2 regions of the Macrococcus sp. GL_134 genome follow, and region 1 is predicted to be linked to the other one. Evidence: predicted binding sites of a transcription regulator. Region 1 holds the regulator's gene; the other holds the start of a gene.

Evidence for each region. Region 1 encodes LexA, which represses DNA repair genes until DNA is damaged. Its sites were predicted from a motif close to CGAACATATGTTCG; they were not measured.
Region 2: AC3IPL_RS08710 (YolD-like family protein) is a predicted target of LexA. The motif match lies at 9,874-9,887, and genes of this name have one in related genera.

The regions. Positions count from the first base shown of each region.
Region 1 covers NZ_CM174409.1:996,290-1,008,220, forward strand. Annotated here, with positions in the region: gene AC3IPL_RS05065 (metal ABC transporter solute-binding protein, Zn/Mn family) at 1-645, shown strand, start outside; gene rpsN (30S ribosomal protein S14) at 648-917, shown strand; gene guaC (GMP reductase) at 1,051-2,034, shown strand; gene AC3IPL_RS05080 (CAP domain-containing protein) at 2,163-3,170, shown strand; gene AC3IPL_RS05085 (hypothetical protein) at 3,180-3,602, shown strand; gene AC3IPL_RS05090 (hypothetical protein) at 3,713-4,168, opposite strand; gene lexA (transcriptional repressor LexA) at 4,502-5,122, opposite strand; gene AC3IPL_RS05100 (hypothetical protein) at 5,266-5,496, shown strand; gene AC3IPL_RS05105 (DUF896 domain-containing protein) at 5,600-5,836, shown strand; gene tkt (transketolase) at 5,899-7,887, shown strand; gene AC3IPL_RS05115 (YneF family protein) at 8,027-8,257, shown strand; gene AC3IPL_RS05120 (hypothetical protein) at 8,283-8,885, opposite strand; gene AC3IPL_RS05125 (cytochrome c biogenesis CcdA family protein) at 9,038-9,721, shown strand; gene AC3IPL_RS05130 (CcdC family protein) at 9,723-10,193, shown strand; gene AC3IPL_RS05135 (DUF2621 family protein) at 10,215-10,712, opposite strand; gene AC3IPL_RS05140 (DUF1659 domain-containing protein) at 10,807-11,007, shown strand; gene AC3IPL_RS05145 (DUF2922 domain-containing protein) at 11,038-11,253, shown strand; gene AC3IPL_RS05150 (exonuclease SbcCD subunit D) at 11,363-11,931, shown strand, end outside.
Region 2 covers NZ_CM174409.1:1,654,140-1,666,070, forward strand. Annotated here, with positions in the region: gene AC3IPL_RS08665 (Gfo/Idh/MocA family protein) at 1-899, opposite strand, end outside; gene AC3IPL_RS08670 (aldehyde dehydrogenase) at 985-2,358, shown strand; gene AC3IPL_RS08675 (carbon-nitrogen family hydrolase) at 2,621-3,394, opposite strand; gene pglS (6-phosphogluconolactonase) at 3,407-4,438, opposite strand; gene AC3IPL_RS08685 (aminotransferase class I/II-fold pyridoxal phosphate-dependent enzyme) at 4,639-6,144, shown strand; gene speD (adenosylmethionine decarboxylase) at 6,150-6,575, shown strand; gene speE (polyamine aminopropyltransferase) at 6,586-7,446, shown strand; gene speB (agmatinase) at 7,430-8,281, shown strand; gene AC3IPL_RS08705 (MFS transporter) at 8,522-9,760, shown strand; gene AC3IPL_RS08710 (YolD-like family protein) at 9,923-10,324, shown strand; gene AC3IPL_RS08715 (LuxR C-terminal-related transcriptional regulator) at 10,518-11,117, opposite strand; gene AC3IPL_RS08720 (hypothetical protein) at 11,446-11,931, shown strand, end outside.

The DNA of each region.
Region 1 (11,931 bases):
GTAAAAGATGAACAAAAGCTTCTTGCTGTGGCGGAGGATATCAATGACAGCCAGCTGCTTGATCACCATAATGACTCAGGGGAAGTTCACGACCATGACCATGAGCACGACCATGAATCATCATTAGATCCCCATGTCTGGCTCGATCCAGTGCTCAATGAATCTTTTGCAGAGCAAATCAAAGATGAATTGATTGCTAAAGATCCGGAACACAAGAAAGACTACAACGAAAACTATCGTCAGCTAGTAAAGGACATTAAAGCAATTGATCAGCAGCTGAGAGACATTACAGCTCAGCCTAAAAGGGACACTGTCTACATTTCACATGAGTCTCTTGGTTACCTCGCTGATAGATATCATTTTAAAGAAGTAGGGGTCTCCGGCATGAATAATAATGAACCGTCACAAAGTGAAATTGTCGGGATGATCAATGATATCAATGATTCAAATACACCTTATATCATATACGAGCAGAATGTTTCTTCTAAAATTACTGATATTATTGCTGAAGATACTAACGTGGAGTCTTTGAAATTTCATAATATGGCTGTTCTGACTGATGAAGATAAGTCTGCCACCTATCAATCGATGATGAAACAGAACATTGAAACATTGGACAAAGCATTAAACGATAAGGAGGACTAAAAATGGCAAAACAATCAAAAATCGCAAAAGAGAGACAGCGGGATCAGCTAGTAGAACGCTATGCTGAAAAACGACGTCTGTTAAAAGCACAAGGTGATTACCGGGCACTTGCAAAACTCCCGCGTGATTCATCTCCTGTGCGTCTGACGAATCGCTGTCAGGTCACTGGTCGTCCTCGAGGGGTCATCCGTCAGTTTGAACTGTCGCGTATCACATTTCGTGAACTCGCACATGCCGGGCAAATACCAGGAGTAAAAAAAGCCAGCTGGTAATGAAATAAACGGACTTTTTAGAAAAAAACTGAGTTTTCTCTTTACAAATCCAAAAAAAACCTGTAAATTACCCTATGGACGAATAATTAATTGTTTGTTATAAAAATAGTTCGTATTTAAGGGTGGTATAAATATGTTAGATGTATTCGATTATGAAGATATTCAGTTAGTCCCGAATAAATGTATCGTTAAAAGTAGAAGTGAATGTGATACTTCCATTCAATTTGGACCAAGAACATTCAAAATTCCTGTTGTACCAGCGAATATGCAGACTGTAATGAACGAGGAATTAGCAGAATGGTTTGCAGCGAACGATTATTTCTATATTATGCACCGTTTCGATGAAGCGGCGAGACTGCCTTTCATTAAGAAGATGCAAGACAAAGGTTTATTTGCTTCAATATCTGTCGGTGTAAAAGATAATGAATATGAATTTGTTGAAGAACTTAAAAATAAAAATGTAGTTCCAGAATATATGACGATTGACATTGCTCATGGACATTCTGATCAAGTCATCAATATGATCAAACATATTAAGCATCATCTTCCTGAAACATTTCTGATTGCAGGGAATGTAGGAACACCCGAAGCTGTCAGAGAACTTGAAAATGCTGGTGCGGATGCAACAAAAGTGGGTATCGGACCAGGCCGAGTGTGCATTACAAAAATTAAGACAGGTTTTGGCACAGGCGGCTGGCAGCTGGCAGCCATTAAACTGTGCGCAAAAGCAGCGCGTAAACCTATCATAGCTGATGGCGGTATTCGGACACATGGAGATATCGCGAAATCCATTCGTTTCGGCGCTGACATGGTCATGATCGGTTCACTATTTGCGGCTCACGAAGAATCCCCGGGCGAGACTGTTGAACTTGACGGCAAGCTGTATAAAGAATATTTCGGTAGTGCTTCAGAGTTCCAAAAGGGTGAGAAGAAAAATGTAGAAGGCAAGAAAATGTTTGTTGAACATAAAGGCAGTCTTCATGATACATTGATTGAAATGCAGCAGGACTTGCAGTCATCGATTTCATATGCCGGTGGTAATGATTTAGAGTCTATTCGCAAAGTTGACTATGTAGTGGTTAAAAACTCAATATTTAACGGTGATATGGACCGTTAGTCAATAAAAAACATACTAAAATTACTTCAAAGTAATCTAGTATGTTTTTTACTGTGTTATAGTCTCTCATGTATAGTTTCATTAGTTTCTGATATAATATACTCCTAATTAAGCTGAGAAGGAGAACTATGAAGAAATTATTAATTTTTTTGTTACTGCTCGCAGGAATGTTCATATTTCCGCTGCGTCTATTGTCGCTGCCCGATGAATGGACATTGTATGTTAAAGATAATGCTCGTGACTATATTGACGGTCAGCAGAACGACAGTGCGGTGACTCAAGAAGTACCGACAAGCTACATCAATGATATCAAGCTTGGGATGTCAAAAGAGCGTGTCGATCAGCTGCTCGGCAAACCTAAAGACCAGTTAATTAATCAATACAACGATACGTGGTATGTTTATCATCATCAATACAGAAACTTCATCCTTGTCGATTATATAGAGTCAACGGTTAATGGTATATACATAGTTGCAAGCCCATTTCATTCAATAGAAAATGTAAAGTATGGCATGACCAAGTCTCAAGTTCAACAACAGCTGGGAGAGCCGCTGGAAATCTTTAGTGGTCCGGCGTATCATTTAAGGATTGATGAACCGCATGCCTTATTCTATCTTATCGATGGTATATATTATACTTATTACTTTGATCAGCATGAAGACCATCAGCTGGTTGGTATGAAGGTAGTAACAGAGGCACTCGAAAATAAAAAAACAAGACTGTATGCCAACCCTTCCAATGAACTGAAAACCGCTTATGAAACATTGGATTATTATTTGATCAACGCCGATAGAGTGAAGCACGGTTTACCGCCACTCAGATATCATGATAAAATAAGTAATACTGCTCTGAAACATTCACAGGATATGGCGGACCATGATTTTTTCAATCATATTAATTTGGAAGGTCTTGATCCATTCGATAGGATGCAGCGAGATGCTCTTCATTATCGACTGGCGGGCGAAAATCTAGCTTACGGACAAATATCTCCGATAGAAGCACATCACGGATTGATGAATTCACTGGGCCATCGCAAAAATATTTTGAATAAAGACTTTGAACAGGTGGGAATCGGGGTTGCCTTTAACCCTGAAAATATACCTTACTATACAGAAAACTATATAACAGAGAATTAGGAGAATATCATGGCTAAAGAAATTGTCGTATCATCACTTTTAATCACTACCGAGGAGAAAATACTCGTTCAGGATATCGGTCATAAAAAAATGAAGCTTCCTTATATCGTTAAAAAAGGGAATCAATCTATTCAGCAAAGTGCTCAGGAATTTGCCGGCAGACTGAAAAAAGAGCTCAAAGTCGGCGGGATTTTATTCGTCGTAGAAGAGAGAGCTGAGCATCAAGGATTTTTCTTTAATACTATAGCGAACGAGACATCATTTGTGTTTAATGTGCGTAACAAAGAAGAATTTAAAGTAAAACGTCCTTATTACTGGCTCCCATTTGAATATTTAAATCAGCTGGATATTGCTGATGAGTTGAAGCAATTGATAGTTTCTAATCAAGTCATTAAATCAAGTGTGCCGCTCATCAACTTAAACAAAGAATAATTTTGGCCCGGAGCCTAATCAGCTCCGGTTTTTTTGATTAAATGTCAGTGACATCTGTCGAATGATCCATAATAAAAACCACCTGTGAAATAACAGGTGGTCCACAAAGATTATAATCTTGTAATTCTCATGTTCTGACGTTCTGTCACTTTTTCACGTATGCCTGTTCGTTCGGCAAGGGGACGATCAGAATTCTCGATGAGGTGAAGCATCATATCGATCTGTCCGATATGACGAAACTCATTGCTGATACACTTTTGCATGTCTTCATAGTGAGTCTGTTGATTCTCTGCCAGAGAATCAACATGTTTAAAGTATTGGACAACATCATTAAAATTCAATGTACTCAAATGATTTTGATAGTCACTCAAGCTGGAATCGTGTAAGTTATGATTGTCATTACGTCCAAATGATTCATGGTATTCATTGGCGACAGCAAGTAATGTTGCTTTAATAGTGCCATGTCCAAACCCAAAATTATAATTCAACTCAGAGTCACTTAAATACTGAAGTTTCGCGAGTAGTTGTTCTCTTTCACCTTTTACCCATTGGTATTCATTCGCCATATCTCATTCTCCTTTGAATTAGATTGATGATTAACTATACCCTCACGCACAAATCATACTCAATAAAGTAGAAAAGTTATAATATTTCAATTCTGTGTTTGTGAAATAATTATCCGGGTACATATATTTTGTACTTAGATATTAAGGGGATAGAAAGATGAAGATAAATAAACCAAAAGAAAAAGACATTCTTGAACAAGTGAAAGAGATACTTGGTCGTAAATAATCGAAATTCCAGATAATCGCACGATAAAATTCCACAATAACTCGTACCGGCCGCTGAGCCGGTATTTATTTGGATAAAAAAACACCACTTCATATTAAGAAGCGGTGCTAAAATTCCCGGAACAATCCGACTACTTTACCAAGAACAGTTACTTTATCGAGGTAAATCGGTTCCATGGTGCTATTTTCTGGCTGTAGTCTGTAACGGTTGTTTTCTTTGTAGAAGCGTTTGACTGTCGCTTCATCTTCTTCTGTCATCGCAACAATGATATCACCATTTTCTGCAATAGACTGACGTCTGACAATCACTTTGTCACCATCTAAAATACCTGCTTCTATCATACTTTCACCGACGACTTCCAGAATGAAGATATCGCTATTGTGGCTGGATGTGAAATGGGCAGGTAAAGGGAAGTATTCTTCCACATTTTCAACCGCTGTAATAGGAAGACCAGCTGTGACTTTACCGATGACAGGAACATGTATCGTTTCCTCGTGAAAGGCTGCTTGTGATGTATCTGAGACAATCTCAATAGCTCTTGGTTTCGTAGGATCACGTTTGATGTAACCTTTCTCCTCAAGACGAGATAAGTGACCGTGAACTGTCGAACTTGATGCAAGTCCAACTGCTTCGCCGATCTCTCTGACACTCGGTGGATATCCTTTTGCTGACACGACTTGTTTTAAATATTCATATATTTCTTGTTGTCTTTTAGTTAATTCTTTCATGCGAACACTCCTTAGTGTTTGTTCTAACGCCATTATAACATATCTGTTCGGGTCGAACAAACATTTGTTCGTATTTTTATTGACAGAGAACAGACGTTCTGTTATTGTAGAGATACAAACAAATGTTCTGGAGGGAATTAATTATGACAATCAGAATTTCTAAAGGTTTTTTAATGTATTCTATCTTTTTTCTGATGATAACGACATTCGGATCTCTATATATGGCTCAATCTAAGGCAATCTATGAAGAAAAACAGACCATCGCAACTGAAGAACAAGTAAATCATCCGAGCAAAGGAACGAACATTCGTTCTGAAAATCCGACCACCCATCAATCTACTCAAAACGGCGAAGTCCTTGGTATCGTAAAATAATTTTTAGTCTGCTGATTTAAGCAGGCTTTTTTTGGTTGGAGATACACTCGAGTTGGTTTTCAGACACTTTTTTGCTATCTTTATTATGAAAGGAATGATGAAGATGCTAGAGGAACACAAAATGAACCGTATTAATCATTTAGCAAACAAAAAAAAGTCAAAAGGATTAACAGAAGAAGAAGGACGCGAGCAAAGTAAGCTCCGTTCAGAGTATCTTCAAAGTTTCAGAACGAGCTTCAAAAAAACTATTGAAAATACGAAAGTGATTGACCCGGAAGGAACAGATGTGACCCCGGAGAAAATTAAAGAAATTCAGCGTCAGAACAACATTCGGGATTGATAGTTTATTTTAAGCTATACTATGATGGAATCAATACTTTTATTATAAAGGAGATTTTTATAATGTTTAATGAGAAAGATCAATTAGCAGTAGACACGATCCGTGCCTTGAGTATCGATCAGATCGAACAGGCGAATTCCGGCCATCCAGGTTTACCGATGGGGGCAGCGCCAATGGCTTATACATTATGGACAAGACATTTGAGATTTAATCCGAGCTCAAAGTATTTCTTTGACCGCGACCGCTTTGTATTATCTGCAGGTCATGGTTCAGCACTTCTATATTCATTGCTTCATGTATCGGGAGCATTGGAAATGGATGAGCTGAAAAAATTCCGTCAATGGGGTTCTAAAACGCCGGGTCATCCTGAATTTAATCATACAGATGGAATTGATATTACAACAGGACCACTAGGTCAAGGGTTCGCGATGAGTGTCGGCATGGCTGCTGCTGAAAGACATCTAGCAGCGACATACAATCAAGATGATTCAAACATTATTGATCACTTTACTTATGTATTAGTGTCAGATGGTGATTTAATGGAAGGTATTTCACATGAAGCGGCATCATTTGCCGGCCATCTGAAATTAAATAAATTGATTGCATTGTATGATTCAAATGACATTTCACTGGATGGTGACCTGGACAAAGCCTTCTCAGAAAATGTCAAAGGCCGCTTTGAGTCATATGGCTGGCAGCACATTCTGGTCAAAGATGGCAATGATATGGAAGCTATCAATGAAGCGATTGAAAGAGCGAAACAATCTGACCGTCCGACGATGATTGAAGTCAAAACAGTCATAGGCTACGGTTCACCGAATAAACAAGGAACAAATGGTGTTCACGGTTCGCCGTTAGGTGCAGAGGAACGCAAGCTGGCACTTGAAAGCTATGGTCTTGATCCAGAACTTAAATTCAATGTACCAGAAGAAGTCTATGAGATTTTCCAGACGACTATGCTGAAACGTGGAAATGACAAAGAAGAGGCGTGGCATCAACAACTTGAAGCTTATAAAGCGAAGTATCCGGAACTCGGCAGAAATCTTCAGGCAGCGATTGATAATACACTTGCTGACGACTACGCTGATCAATTACCAAAATATGAAGTAGGCAGTGCAGCAGCAACACGTGCGACTTCAGGTGAAATGATTCAAGCGTTATCTGAATCTGTTCCTCAGTTATTCGGTGGTTCAGCTGACTTAGCATCTTCCAACAAATCAAATGTCAAAAAAGCAGCTGATTTCTCTGTTGAAACACCAGAAGGCCGTAATATTTGGTTTGGCGTCCGTGAATTTGCAATGGGTGCTATGATCAATGGTATGGCAGCCCATGGCGGTGTTAAGCCTTATGGTGCTACATTCTTCGTTTTCAGTGATTATTTGAAACCAGCATTACGTCTTGCAGCATTAATGGGTGTTCCATCAACTTATGTATTTACCCATGATTCGATTGCAGTGGGTGAAGATGGTCCGACTCATGAGCCGATTGAACAGCTGGCGGGTCTTCGTGCGATGCCTTACTTGAACTTGTTCCGACCGGCAGACGGAAACGAAACACGTGTTGCATGGAAAGTGGCGATGGAATCTAAAAAAGATCCAACCGCTTTAGTACTGACACGTCAAGATCTTCCGGCACTCGATGTCAGTGAAGAAGCGGTAGAAGAAGGTGTTCGACGCGGCGGATATGTTGTATATCAAACTGAAAATCCTGAATATTTACTGATTGCAACTGGCTCAGAAGTGTCACTCGCAGTCGAAGCAGGTAAACAGCTTGAGGCGCAAGGGAAAGGGGTACAAGTAGTATCACTTCCTAACTTGAAATTATTCGATCAGCAGGATTCAAGTTACAAAGAGGCAGTACTGCCATCATCTGTGACAAAACGTGTTGCCATTGAAATGGGTGCTACAGATGGCTGGTATAAGTATGTTGGATTAAATGGGGCTGTCATCGGAATCGATCGTTTCGGTGCAAGTGCGCCAGGCGAAATCGTTATGGAGAAATACGGATTCACTAAAGAAAATGTCGTTAAAACAGCATTAGAATTATCATAAGCTGTCATCTTGCATATGATTCAGTCCTTACTGGAAGTTGCTTTGTCATACTACCGGTAAGGGCTTTTTGATTTAATAATTGTTGAAAAACGAGGAGTTATTTAGTAAAATTTATAAGAATGAGAAAGTGGGTGAAATAATGGAGACATGGATATGGATTTTACTGATTATTTTAGCAGCAGTGGCAGGTGCAGCACTTGGGTTCTACTTGGCACGTAAATATATGATGGATTACTTGAAAAAGAACCCACCCATCAATGAAGATATGTTAAGAATGATGATGATGCAGATGGGTCAGAAACCATCACAAAAGAAAATTAATCAAATGATGGCGATGATGAATAAAAATATGAATCAAAACGTCAAGTAAAAAAGGATGCTGCGGCATCCTTTTTTTATTCTGTCACTGATTCATCAACAGGTAGAGCGGGTGATTCAGTGTCAATGAGAAATTCTGTTTCTGGCAGCTCTGTTGTCGTGGAAGGTGTTTCGCTAGTGGCCGGTCTTTCAGTCTCAGGAATTTCAGTGGCTGGTACTTCAGTAGTTGGGACGGTCTGGTTAAGATCCTCTTGAGGAACCTGCTCAGCTGTTGGCTGTGCAGGTTCCTCAAGCGGATATATTTCCTGAGCATTGTCGATAGGTTGATCCATTGGAGCAGCGGCTTCGAATGATGGCAGGTCAATGTTTGTCTCTGTACTGTTGTCGACCTCTCTTTCTACAGTTGTAGGGGTCTCAGTCGTTGATTCAGTGCTGTTAACACGTTCTTCCGGTTCAGGTACGGCAGTAGATTTCTTAGCTTCTGCCCGTTGTTTTGCTGCTTTAATTTTTTTTAGTGCCTCTTTTGAGGACTTGGTCTTGCTATTATCCTTTTTAGCGGCTTCTACGTTCTCTGACTCGTCTACTTTAGGGTCAGCACTGTTCTCTGCATCCGTTTGCTTCTTTTCAGAGCAGCCGCTTAATATGAAAAGGCACGATATTAATACGAATATATGTTTCATTACATGACCTCCTTATCAATAATATATCATTTTTCAAGGATCATGAGTATACGACGGTAATTCAGCGGCATCGTGTTGTCACGAATTTTTCAAAAAAGAATGATGATTTGTCCTATAGTTTTGGTAAAATAGTTTGGAATGGAGTGATTAATATGGGAGATGTAACAATGGCACTTGCCTTTGGTGCAGGTCTACTAAGTTTCATATCGCCATGTGTTCTGCCGATCTACCCGGCCTTTTTATCATACATTACAGGAATATCATTCAATGACTTAAGTGAAGGTCAGCTTAATACAAAAGCTATTCTTCATACACTTTTGTTTTTGATAGGTTTTTCACTCGTCTATATATCTTTCGGTATCGGTATCGGCTTCGTCAGTGATTTTTTGAATCATTATGACGATACCATTCGCATGGTAGGCGGTCTGTTGATGATGATATTTGGACTGATGACTCTCGGTATTTTTACACCTCAATTTTTAATGTCTGATAAGAAGTTCAACTTCAAGAACAAACCTGGTGGTTATTTCGGCTCACTCATCATCGGTATTGCTTTTGCAGCAGGATGGACACCATGCATGGGGCCGATTGTCGGCACTATTATTTCTCTGGCACTGACGAACCAATCATTGGCGTTATTTTATATGATTCTTTATGTACTAGGTTTTTGTATTCCATTCTTTTTATTGACGTTCTTCTTGACGAAGCTTAAATGGATACGAAGATATAGTCAGCTGCTGATGAAAGTCGGCGGTCTGATTATGATTGTTATGGGATTACTGTTATTCTTTGATTTACTGACAGAAATCACAAGATTATTCAGCTGGGGGATTTAGCATGTATGTCATTCTTTCGATGATTGTTGCAGTATGTATGGGAATGATTGTTATCGCCGTTCGTATGAAAGCACAAAAATATCCGACGAACGCAAAGAAAATTATTTTGCCGCCATTCTTTATGGCCACTGGAGCATTGATGTATGTCATCCCTTATTTCAGATTGACCCCAATGGAGATATTGGAAGCACTGCTTGTAGGTATGTTTTTTTCGTTGTTCTTAATCTTCACCTCTAATTTTCAAGTGATAGACGGTCAGATTTACATGAAGCGTTCAAAATTATTTCCAGTGATTTTAATATCACTGCTGATCATTCGCTCAGTGCTGAAATTCTATTTAAGCAGCTCACTTCATCCAGGTGAACTGGCAGGTATGTTTTTTCTGCTGGCATTCTGTATGATCGTACCTTGGAGGATTGCGATGTACTATAAATATAGAAGACTTGCTGAATCTCTTCATATAAAAGAATAAAGCGCAGCTGCACGCTGCGCTTTATTTTTGTGCTTCTTTAGCGATGAGTTCTGAATGATCAAAAATAGAAAATTTGTTCTTTTCATCGTCCGCATATTTAAAATATTCGTTGTACGGTGTATAGTCAATGCCAAGTTCTGTTAATTTCTTCTTCATAAATCCGTGGTCACGTTTCGGTGTCGCAATGATATAGCCGCGCATAATATGATCAAGTTCAATTTTCTGTGCACCTTCATCAAGCGCAATTTTGGAGATTCTTCCTGCAATTCGTTCTTTTGCGACATTTCTAAATAACTCTGGTACTGGAGACACCAGCTCATTAAGCAGAGATCTACTATCTTCATGCCAGAGTGGAAGTGCTTTATTGATATAAAAATCCTGCCAATCCAACTCACTTTTACCATCTTCCTTTGGCATTCTCTTTAAAAATTTGCGGAACATAAAATAACCGCCGATGGTCAACAGCCCCATAAAAACAACAGTCCAGATGAAAATCAGTGTGATAAATATATCGTTCAATATGGTCACCTCATTGCTCATTATAAGAAAAAAAATTCAATGTGTCTATTCCTCGTTCTTCGTTCGATATATAGAGCGTAAAGGAGGTGATGACATGTTGAAAGAAGTTGTAGTAAGTCTTGCATACATTAGCGGTATATCTGACAGCGGAAAAGATATTCGTAAAACACGCCGCTTCAATCAAGTCAGACTTGATTTGACAGATGTAGAAGCTAATCGTTTCAAAGATTTAATCGCTTCATTGACTGGTGAAGATTATGTTTCAGTTGAGAAAATTGATACAAAAGCAGTGTAATCGAATACATTTAACGAAGGAGGTGATCCAATGAAAACTTTACAGATGATCTTTGCAACGGATTTCGGTAAGAGCTATCAGTTCAACCTTACCAATCCAAAAGAACAGCTGACATCAGAGGAAGTTCGCGATGTCATGGAATCGATTGTTGCAGGAAATTACCTTGAATCGACAAGTGGACGTCCCGTTGCCGTGAAAGAAGCAAAAGTGGTTGAACGTATCGAAACACCATTATTTAAATTATAAGTACTCATCAGGTGCTTTCATTATAAATTATTTATCGCAAAAGGTATGTCCGATTAATCAGGCATGCCTTTTTGTGTATAATGCAATAGAGGTGATTCATTTGAAATTAATGCATATTGCTGACCTGCACATCGGCAGAACCATTAATCAGCATAGTCTGCATGAAGACCAGCAGCTGATGCTTGATCAGTTGATCGACCAAATAGATAAACAGCATATCGATCTATTGATTATTGCAGGTGACATTTATGATCGGTCTCTGCCGTCAAAAGAAGCAGTGCAGCTATTTGAACAGTTTATAAAAGCCGTAAATATAGAAAGAAAAATACCCGTTCTTGCGGTCAGTGGCAATCATGATGGCGCTGAACGGCTGGGCTATGGTAAGGACTGGTTCAAAACGCATGATTTTCATATCAGTACTTCCATTGAAGACAGTTTTCAACCGATTGTTTACCATGATATTCATTTTTATTTAATTCCATACATTGAACCCATTGATGCAAGATTTTATTTCAAAGATGACAGTATTAACAGCCATGCAGCAGCGTACGAAGCTATTATCAATCACATTGAACCACAGTTAGACCGAAGGAAGAAGAATATCGTCGTCAGTCATCTATTTATCCAGGGAGGAGACGAAAGCGATTCAGAACGTCTGCTATCGCTCGGTGCAGTAGA
Region 2 (11,931 bases), 660 kb from region 1:
CTTGTCCGTTCATTATGATTTGTAAGTTTAAGGCGACATGCTGTGATGAAATTCGCCACCTCATATGACATCGGCGGTGCCTCATGAGTCAACGCTTCAACTACTTCTCCCGATCTCGTCAGCTTAACGATGTGGTTCGGCGCTGAAATTTTGTCTATTGTGATGATGCCTGATTCGCCGATAATCTCAGACGGCAGATAACTATCTGCTATTTTGCTGAAACTCAGTACAGCGGTCATTTCTTCATACTGACAGATGACTGTGCCCTGCCCGTCTGCTCCTGTTGATAATTTCTCCGCCACTGCATGGAGCGTATTGGGTACACCGAACAATTTGACAAGAGGTGCAATGGTATAAACGCCGAGATCCATCAATGCACCGTTTCCTAGTTCGGGTTTGAAGGCATTTTCAATGATGCCGTCTTTCAACTTATCATATCGTGAAGAATATTGATTGTAGTGAAAATTAACCCGGCGGATTGTACCGATATCATGAATCCATTGTTCCAGCTGCTTAAACGCTTCAGATTCCGTCGATTTCATTGCCTCCATCAGCACGACATCATTGTCACGCGCCGTCTGAAACATTTCTTCCGCCTGCTTGACTGTCAGCGTCAGCGGCTTTTCGCATAATACATGCTTGCCGTGATTCATCACATCAATCGACTGCTGAGCATGCAGTAAATTAGGTGTTGCTATGTAGACCGCATCAAACTCACGGCTTGTCAGGAAAGCTGTCCAGTCATCAAATCGATGGTCAATGCGATGTTTATCTGCAAACTGATCAGCTGTTTCCATCGTTCTTGAATATACCGCTGTCACTTCAAATCCTTCTACTGTTCTGCCCGCTTCTATTAAACGATCTGTAATCCAGTTCGTTCCTATTATACCAAATCTCATATCGTCACCTCTTCTTAAGCTGTATTAATTCTAACATGTTTCGATTTGATGTACACTTAAGATAAAAGTGAATGGAGTGAATAACATGTCCCATCAACCACAAGTAGATGCCATGAATGCTTTTTTTGATACAGATGCTACAAAAGATATCAAGTTCCGAAAGAAGCAGCTGAAGTCGTTGCGTAAAGAAATCAAAAAAAGAGAAGCTGACATTTTGAAGGCGTTGAATCAAGATCTCGGCAAAGGAAAAGTCGAAGGCTACGCGTCTGAAATCGGAATTATTCTGAAATCTATCAGCATGTTTTTAAAAGAGCTGAAAAACTATAGTAAGCCTGAGTCTATGAATACACCGATGCTTCAGTTTCCCGCGAAGAGCTATGTTGTACGTGAACCGCTTGGTACTGTCCTAATCATCGGCCCGTTCAACTATCCATTTCAACTGATCATGGAACCATTGATTGGTGCTATTGCAGCTGGAAACTGCGCCGTCGTCAAACCGTCTGAACTGACACCGAATACAAGTCAAGTCATTGCTGAGATTATTACAGCCGCATTTGAACCCAATTATGTCACGACAGTTCTCGGTGAAAAAGACGTCACATCAGCACTGCTGAAAGAAAAGTTTGACTTCATTTTCTTTACCGGCAGTACAAAGGTTGGTCAAATCGTCTATGAAGCTGCAAGTAAACACTTAACACCTGTAGCACTTGAACTTGGCGGTAAGAGTCCTACTATCATCGATGAGACGGCGAACATCAAAGTCGCTGCTGAGCGGATTGCATTTGGTAAATTCATGAACGCCGGTCAGACATGTGTTGCACCGGACTATATATTAATCGACCGCAAAGTAAAAGATAAGTTCATCAAGGCGATGCAGAATACGATTACCGAATTTTACGGAAAAGACATCGAGCGCAGTGAAGATTTCAGCCGAATTGTCAACGACAGCCACTTCAAACGATTGAGCGGATTGATAGACTCTGCAGCAGACCGTATTGTGTTAGGAGGTCAGACAAACGCTGATAGTCGTTATATCGAACCTACACTCATCGATGAAGTCACATTAAGTGACGATGTGATGCAGGAAGAAATTTTCGGACCGATATTACCGATTATTACATTTGATTCACGGGATGAGGTATTCGATATTGTCCGCACATTCGACAAACCTCTGGCACTATATGTCTTCAGTGAGGACAATGACTTCGTCAAAACAGTATTCAAGCGCCTGTCGTTCGGCGGTGGCTGCGTCAACGATACACTCATGCATGTTTCAAACCCTTATTTACCGTTCGGCGGCGTTGGTCCGTCAGGCATCGGTACTTATCACGGCAAATATTCATTCGATCTGTTCAGTCATCAGAAAGCCTATATGACTAAAAGTACGAAACTCGAAACAGGCCTGCTCTTCCCGCCGTATAAAGGGAAATTCAAGTATATTAGACAACTTTACAAATAAGAATGCATACAAGACTGCTGATTAATCAGTGGTCTTTTTTTGTTTTTTGATAGAATCATCACAGCGCGGTTTTAAATTAAAAGTTTCCAATTTGGAAACTTTCCACATTTTTATAATAGTATATGTTATAATTAAAGATTTTATTAATACACAATTTTCAATAGCCATCGCCAGTCTATTTTGAAGCAGCTCAGTATATTCTCAACCTTCTACTCACACAAAAAAACCGCTCCTCATTACCCGGAGCGGTTTAATTCACGCATTAATATAAGTCTGTTCTACGTGATTTAAATATCGGAATAGCTTGCCGGACTGCGTCAGACTGCTCTGTCTTAATTTCAGCAGTTATCGTCGCTTCATCCATCTCTGCTTCTGCTATTACGTCACCTAGCGGACTAATCACCATTGATTTCCCGCCAAACACAGTACGTTCACATGTCCCTGCACCGTTGCTTGCAACGACGTAACATTGATTTTCTATCGCACGTGCTGTCAACAGCGCCGTAAAATGACGGATTCGTTCAATCGGCCATTCTGCAACGACAAACAATAGTTCCGCGCCGTCAACGGCCAGTCTTCGTGTTATTTCAGGAAACCTAAGGTCATAACAGATGATCATCCCCATCTTCATGCCGTCAAGTTCAAACGTTTCAAACTTATTGCCTGCTTCCAGAAAGCTGGGTTCATCAAGCATCGGCACTAAATGGATTTTGTCATAATGATGGATGATATTGCCGCGCCGGTCGATGACGATGGACCGGTTACGAAATTTAGTGCCGGCTTTTACGGCAATAGAACCTGCCACAATATTCACGTTCTGATGTTTCGCAGCTTGCTGCAGCATCGTGATTTCCCGGCTCCCTTCATCGTCGATTAAATCTGCTAAGCGATTCAATGTATACGAAGTATTCCACATTTCAGGAAGCACGGCGATATCAATATCATCCGGCAGCTGATTCAGCCAGTCGGCCACTTTTTTAATATTATCTTTCGGCTGCCCTGGAATGACTGCCATCTGATAGACTGCTGTTTTCATTTGGATCACTCCTTAGAGAAACTGTACGCAGACACCTTCAGCTGCTTGTTTGTCATTTTCAAGCAATGTCAATTGACCTGTCTCTCTATCTCTCTCAAATAATGACACATTGCCACTTACTTCATGGGCACATACTAAAAATCTGTCACTTCGTGTAATGTTGAAGTCACGCGGCCAATCTCCCCCGCAATCAGTCATCTCAACAAGAGACAGCCGACTGCCGTCTCCCTCAACTTTGAACACTGCAATACTTTGATGGCCTCGGTTAGAAGCATAGACGAACTTGTTATCGTGACTCAAACGGATCGCTGCGCCTTGTGTATTGTCTGTAAAATCATCAGGCACTGCGTGATGCTGTTCTAATATTTCAAAATCACCGTCGTTGTATTTCAGCACGAAGACGTCGTTGCTCAGTTCGGTGAACACGTAAGCATATTGACCATTGTTATGGAACGTCAAATGTCTCGGACCGACACCCGCCGGCAGTTTCAGTTCGCCGACTCTGTTCAGACCGTTGTCACTGAATTTGAATGTAATGACTTCATCTGCTCCTAGATCAACTGCAACTGCATACTTCAAGTCCGGTGTCTGCTGAATATAATGCGTATGTGCTTTGTCCTGACGATCTTCGTTTGGTCCTTCGCCTTGTTGAACGACCGTATCAATCAACTGCAGTACTTCCCCTGTTTCTGGTTTCAGACTGTAGAGACGGGCCTGTCCTGCACCGTAAACTGCTTCAAATAAAAATTTACCGTCATCAGATACCCAGATATGACAGCCGCTTTCTGCTGATTCAAGACAATCATTGATGAACTCAAGTTTTCCTTCTGCATCGATTCGGTAGGCAGCAACGCCGGCTTTATCATTTTCTTTCTTAATGCCATATAAGAAATCTCCGTGCTGAACCACATAAGTGGATGCCTGCACTTCGTAACCTGTTTCAATGGTTTCTAATTTTTTCGCTTCTTCATTAAGTTCAAAACGGTAAATTCCTTTCCCATCTTTTTTCGTATAAGATCCAATATAACCTACAGTATTTACCATGTTGATTCCTCCTCTTGTTTCTCTCATTCTATCAGACTATTCCCGCTTCAAAAAAACATATGCAAAATGAAAAATTTTTCTTGCCATGAGTTTAGTAATACATTACAATTTGTTTGGTCAAAATAAATTAACAGTTATATAAAACATATAGTTAAGTATTACTATATTTTACAATTCGCTGAAAATTGTGAGGTGCAGCATTGCTCAAACCTATAGAAATCAAATCATTTACACAGATAGATACAATCAAACATAGCTCAACGCCATTGTTTGATGCACTTAAATTATATGAATCAGAGAACGTCACCAGTTTCGATGTGCCAGGTCATAAACGAGGACTGGACCCTCAGTCTGAACTTTATTATTACGGTCAATCGACTTTGCGGCATGACGTCAACTCTATGCCGCAGCTGGATAATTATGATAATCCTAAAGGGGTCATCAAAGAAGCGCAGCATCTGCTCGCTGACCTTTATCTTGCAGATGATGCTCACTTTCTTGTCAACGGGACAACAGAAGGTATCCAGACAATGATCTTCTCTGTGTGCAGACCGGGAGACAAGCTGATTCTTCCAAGAAATGTTCATAAATCAGTGCTGAATGCGATGGCACTTGCTGACGTTACACCGATTTATGTTACACCGGAATTTGATGCGACGTTTGGTATTGCGCATAACTTAAGCTATGACCAAGTTAAACGTACCATCAACAAACATCCCGATGCCCGTGCAGTCTTTATTATGAATCCTACTTATTTCGGCGCAGTGAGTGACCTGGCATCTATTACTGAACTTGCACATATGCACCATATGCCGGTGCTCGTTGACGAAGCACATGGCGCGCATTTCAGATTTTCACCTCAGCTGCCGCTGTCCAGCATGGAAGCCGGCGCAGACATGGCAGCGACCAGCCTTCATAAGACAGGCGGCTCATTCACTCAGTCGAGCGCACTGCTCGTCCAAGGAGATTTAGTTGATAAGCGCAAAGTCAAAAGCGTCATCAATATGCTGACGTCAACGAGCGCGTCTTACCTGCTGATGTCGTCGCTCGATATCGCACGGAAAAACCTGGCACTGAACGGCTACCAGCGATTTGAGCAGTTGATGCCTGCTGTTCAGGCATTCAAGCGGGCAGTCAATGACATTCCTGGGTTTCATATGCTGGACGGATTCGTGTTCAAGGAACTGTATCAGCAGCAGCTCGATGAATCGAAGCTCACTATTTATATTGATACAACAATCGAACTGTCAGGATTTGAAGTATACAAACTGTTGCGCAGTGATTACAACATCCAGATGGAACTTGCTGAACCTAACTTAATCATGGGCATTGTCTCCATCGCCGACAATGAAGATGTACTGAACCGCCTGCTGCACGCACTGCAATCCATCAGCAGACGCTATCATCAAAGTGACGGAGCAGTTCACTCCCCCGTACTCAAACAGCTTAATATTCCAGAGCAGGCAATAGGGTTGAGAGAAGTACTCTATGCTGATAAACGCCCTGTTAACATTGAACAGGCTGTCGGAGAAATCTGTGCTGAATCATTAATGATCTATCCACCGGGCATTCCGATTGTGATGGCGGGAGAACGCATCACCCAGGAGATCATCGATTACTGGCAGTTCATCAACAACCAGCCGATTCTTAAGATCGGCACTGAAAATTCAAATCAAGTTTATATTGTAGAGAAAAGAGGAAAATAACTATTATGAAATTAACCACTTTAGGACGCCACGTATTAATTGAGTACTACAACTGTGACAAAGATATCTTAAAAGACCACGACAAAATCGAAGAAATCATGAACGAAGCGGCACGTGTATCAGGTGCGACTATCGTTGAAAGCTGCTTCCACACATTCAATCCGTACGGCGTATCAGGTGCCGTCATCATTTCTGAATCACACTTAACGATTCACACATGGCCGGAATACGGCTATGCATCGGTCGATGTCTTCACATGCGGTGATACAGTAGACCCATGGAGAGCAGAAGATTATCTTGAAAAAGCATTGGGTGCAGAACTGTCTGATTCATACGAAATCGGCCGCGGTATGGCTGACAAAATCCACAAGTATTCTAAAGGTGAAATCGTTGTCGAATCATTCAAACCTGTTGAAGTAGAAGTTAAATAAGGAGGCCATTATGTTAGATCTTTGGTATACAGAAAACCACACAGATAATGTTCGTTTCTCAATCAAGACCAATAAACATATCCACTCTGAGCAGTCCGATTTCCAGCAGATTGACTTCTTCGAATCTGAAGAGTTCGGTACATTCTTTACGCTGGACGGCCTGATGATGGTCAACGAGAAAGATGAATTCGTCTATCACGATATGATCACACACGTAGCGATGGCGACGAATCCTAACATCAAAAAAGTATTAGTCATCGGTGGCGGTGACGGCGGCACGGTCCGGGAATTAACGCGTTACGAGTCTATCGAACAGATCGATATGGTTGAAATCGATGAGCGTGTTGTTCGTCTATCACAGGAATATCTGCCGATTACTGCAGGTAAGCTTGAAGACCCGCGCGTCACTCTTTTATTCGAAGACGGCCTTGCTTACGTCAAGAACAAAGAAGACGGCTACTATGACTTGATTCTTGTTGATTCCACAGATCCAATCGGTCCTGGCGAAGGTCTGTTCTCGCACGACTTCTACAACAACTGTTTCCGTGTACTGAAAGAAGACGGTATTTTAATCAACCAGCATGAATCACCGTACTATCCGTCTTACGCACATGAAATGAAGCGGGCACACTCTAAGATCAAAGGCTTATTCCCGATCACACGTGTGTATCAGTTCCATATGCCGACGTATCCATCAGGTCACTGGCTGTTCGGTTTTGCGTCCAAGAAATATGATCCACTGAAAGATGCAGATTTAGATGCATGGAACAAACTCGGCCTTAAAACAAAGTACTATAACACAGATATCCATACAGGTGCGTTCGCTCTGCCGACATTCGTCAAGGAGATGCTGAATGATGCAACCGAATAAGCATGTCTATATGGCCTGTGAGGCAACCTTTGAAGACGCGTCCACTGTTATCTACGGTGCGCCTTTTGACGGAACAGTCTCGAACCGTCCTGGTACACGTTTTGCGGCAGATGCCATCCGCTCAGAGTCATACGGGCTTGAGACTTACAGTCCTTACCTTGATAAAGACCTGGAAGACGTCAGCATCATGGATTCAGGAGATGTGGATATTACAATCGGCAACAAAGTGAAGGTGCTGGATGAACTGGAAGATACAGCCCGAGAAATCTTAGCGGCCGGCAAGCTTCCTTTCATGATCGGCGGCGAGCATTTAGTGACGCTCGGTCCTTTCCGTGCCGTTCACGAAAAATATCCTGATGTTGTTCTTGTCCAGCTTGATGCTCATACAGATTTACGCGATGACTATATGGGCGAGCCTTTAAGTCACGCGACAGTCGTCCGTCGTATTCATGACATCACAGGTAACGGCCGTATCTTCCAATATGGTATCCGCTCAGGCACTAAAGAAGAATTCGACTGGAGTAATGAACATACGACACTAGAAAAATTCTCTATCGATACTTTGAAAGACCTGCCGGGCATCCTGAAAGATACGCCTGTCTATGTAACGATTGATCTGGACTGCCTTGACCCGTCCATCTTCCCGGGTACCGGCACACCGGAACCAGGTGGCTTGACTTACAAGGAACTGGAACCTGCATTCAAAGTATTCGAACAGCTGAATGTCGTCGCAGCAGACATCGTGGAGCTCTCTCCACCGTATGATGCATCAGGTGTATCTAATGCAGTCGCGGCAAAAGTCGCACGCGAACTGATGCTTGCTATCACTAAATAATAAGAATCCCTGGATGCTATCCAGGGATTCTTTTATCAAATTTCTACATGGTCTGCTTTGTTTGGTGTTTCCTGCCGAACAAACGGCTCATCATCAACATACGAATCAGAAGCTGCACGGTTTCTACAACTGGGACGAAGTATATATCCAATAACAGCGGCTATACTGCAACAGCTGTATTATTTTTGCACTTTTAAGATTATAATGTAACTAATCTTACGAAAATAGAGGGCCATCACCATGAAATTCTCACAGTTTCCTTCCAATGTTAAACTTCGTATTTTCTGCGGTTTCTTTGACCATGCGGCGAGTATGAGTGTCATGCCTTTTATGGTGCTGTATATCGCTGACGAACTCGGCAAAGCAACGTCTGGTATTTTACTCTCCATCAATGTCATCTTCGGTTTACTATGCAACCTGCTCGGCGGTTACTTGGCTGACCGCTTCAGCAGAAAAGGTCAGCTGCTGGCAGGTCAGATGATTTTTGCGGTCATTATGATTCTGATGGCAATCTTCATCCATCCCGCAGTCAATATGCCATGGGTGGTTGCGCTACTGTTCATGCTGACTGCTATCAGCAATGCAATGGTCTTCCCGGCACTTGAAGCTTTAATCATTGATTCAACGACTGAAGTGATGCGTAAATCAGTCTACGTGACGACATACTGGACCAACAACTTAGCGACTGCCGTCGGTACAGCAATCGGTGGTCTGTTCTATAAGGACCATCGATTGTTATTGTTTATATTGATCATCATCATTATGCTCATCAATACGCTCATCTTCAAGAAATATTTAATTGATCCGACAACCGACCGCACGCCGCGAGCAGTGACAACCCATTGGATGCGGGATCTGCTCAGCAACTATAAAGTAGCCATGAAAGATACACGGTTCGTTGTGTTTACGATGGCAGCGGTCTTCATTTTCTCAGCAGAATTTGCACTGACGAACTATATCGGTGTGAGACTTCACGATGAATTTAAGCAGATTAATCTATTCGGCATCCATGTCGACGGCGTGCGGATGATGAGTATCATGCTTATCGAAAACACTATTCTCGTAGTCACGATTACATTCCTTGTCGCCAAAGTCACTGAAAAGCGCAATCAAGTCGCTGTTCTGATGCTCGGCACATTGATGTATACAGGCGGATACGGTCTTGCTCATCATTTAACGACATGGTATCTGCTCGTACTTGTTATTTTCATCGCTACAGTCGGTGAACTCATGCAGACACCGATTATCTCTGTTTTTCAGGCAAAGCTGATGCCGGAGGACAAGCGGGCCAGCTATATCGCCTTTGGTTCGCTCGGCCACAGCGGTGCCGGTCTTGTGGCAAGCTCCGGCTTGATCATCGGTACAGTACTGAACAGCATGATGATGTCTCTTTACGTCATCGGTCTCGGCTTGATCGGTATGCTGTTACTTTATCTTTCCATTCACTCAACTATTTTCAAACAGCAGATTCCATCATAAAAATGACTGCGAGAAACCCTGATATAATTGGGTTTCTCGCAGTCTTTCTTTATGTAGAGGAATCGAGTGAATGAATAAAAATAGATGGATCATAACGAATCCACTTGAAATTGCGAACATACGTTCTTATAATAGAGGTACATCCACGAAAGAAGTGATGTTATGATCCATCCGATTTATGGCGAGACCGACTATCGCAACATTGAACGGAGCAAGCTCAATCCTCATATCCCGCATGGACGCGGCATGATTAAATGGGCCCCCTTTGCCACCATGCCTGAGCAATATAGGGGTATCAAGAAGCAGATTGAGCAGCAGCACAAGATTGAACGTCCTGTCCTCAGTGACGACCGTCTGGAAGACATCAACCTCACTTTAAGGGAAGCCATGCACAGTCAGCAGTCGATGTTCGTTGAATTCTATCATGATGGTTACATCAAGACTTTGACAATGTCTGTCGAAAAAGTAGATCCATGGGCCATGCTGATTATCGGAATCAACCTCGACAATCAGCAGATGTGTTTTGTTTCTTTTATTGATGTCATCAATCTCTCGCTCCAGTAGCAGTCCAAAAAGAACCCGAACAGCATCAGCATTCCATTCGGGTTCTTTTTTGAGGATATAATCCTCTTCTATCATTTAATTTACTATTCTGTTGGGGGTAAGAATCCATGTATTAATTGATAGAATGGGTGTTGTTAATCATCATATTAAAAGATTCTTCCAGTATATTCATCCGTATATAGCGCAAAAATAATCAGATAGTAATATCTTCTTCAATAATACCGAGCTTCAATCCTTTGATGACTGCGCCGACTCTCGACTCCACTTCCAGCTTACGAATCAGGCTGGACACTTGATACTCAACAGTCCTTTTACTGACGAACAGTGTCTCACTGATTTCTTTGTTAGTCATGTCCTGTGCAACGAGTGCCAGTATCTCTCGTTCACGGACGGTCAATATCTGCTGTTCCAATGTCATTTCTGTCCAGAGATTGCGATTGAAATAATATACTTTTCGCAGAGAATCAATCAAATAGTCCGCACTTTCCCCTTTTGAAATAAATCCAGCCGCTCCGCTATCATGTGCTCTCGTCTTGTATTCTTCAATATCGTATGAAGTCAGTATAACGAAGCGGGTGCTGTCATATTTATCGACCAGTCGTTTTAAGTCAGTCAATACATTCATACCTTTGATTTTAGCTTCACATAATACAATATCCGGTGATATCGTTTCAATATAATATCCTAGATGATTGATTTCAGAGAATACTTTGACGACAGTCATATCTGTTTCAGCTGACAAGAGGTGCGCCATTCCCTGACCTACCATTTCATGTTCATCCAGTATTATCATTTTGATGGTGATCACCTACTTTACGAAATTATTGATGTTGGATATACATGGTTTTCATCATCATACCTCAAAATTCAGACAAGTTCGACAACTTTTTAAATTTATATGACAGCATGCTTTACAGAGCGAAGAAATTCTATAGAAATAATCCAATGATTAGATGATGCACTGTTAATAGTGTTTACAAGATCGTGGAAAATTAAACAGCACGTTAATCGTTTTAAGATAGTATGACGGTTATAACATTGCTGTGAATGAATTGTAATGATGTAGAGCGGGGCATTGTTTTGTGTCATAATATGGTTATTCAAATGAAACGGAGGACGCTATGAATTTTTCAGCACTTATTGCATTGACGGCCATCTTTACAGTACTCCCTATGACAGCATCAGCGCCATTAGTCATCAAACTCATCGATGAAGACCAGCAACCTTTGAAAAGGCAGCAGTTTGAGCTTGTCGATCAAGCAGGCCATATCAAGTCGTTCAAAACACTTGATGATGGAATGTTCATCATGCAGCAGCCGACTGACAATTACGCTATTATCAATGATGACACTGAAGTCGCTTTGACGACAGATATTAACGAAATTCAGTTCCATCCAGAAGAAACGACTGAAGTTGAAGACGCTTCAGCTGATGAATCGCCTGCTCTTCAAGTAACCATTCACGCCTTGCTTTCAGATTTAACAGTCGCATCCAATATGCCGCTTCAGCTGATGAAAGACAACGAAGTGATTGATGAAGTAATAACTGATGACAGCGGCACAGCATCATTCCATAACGTTGAAGCTGGCAGTTATACCATCTCATAT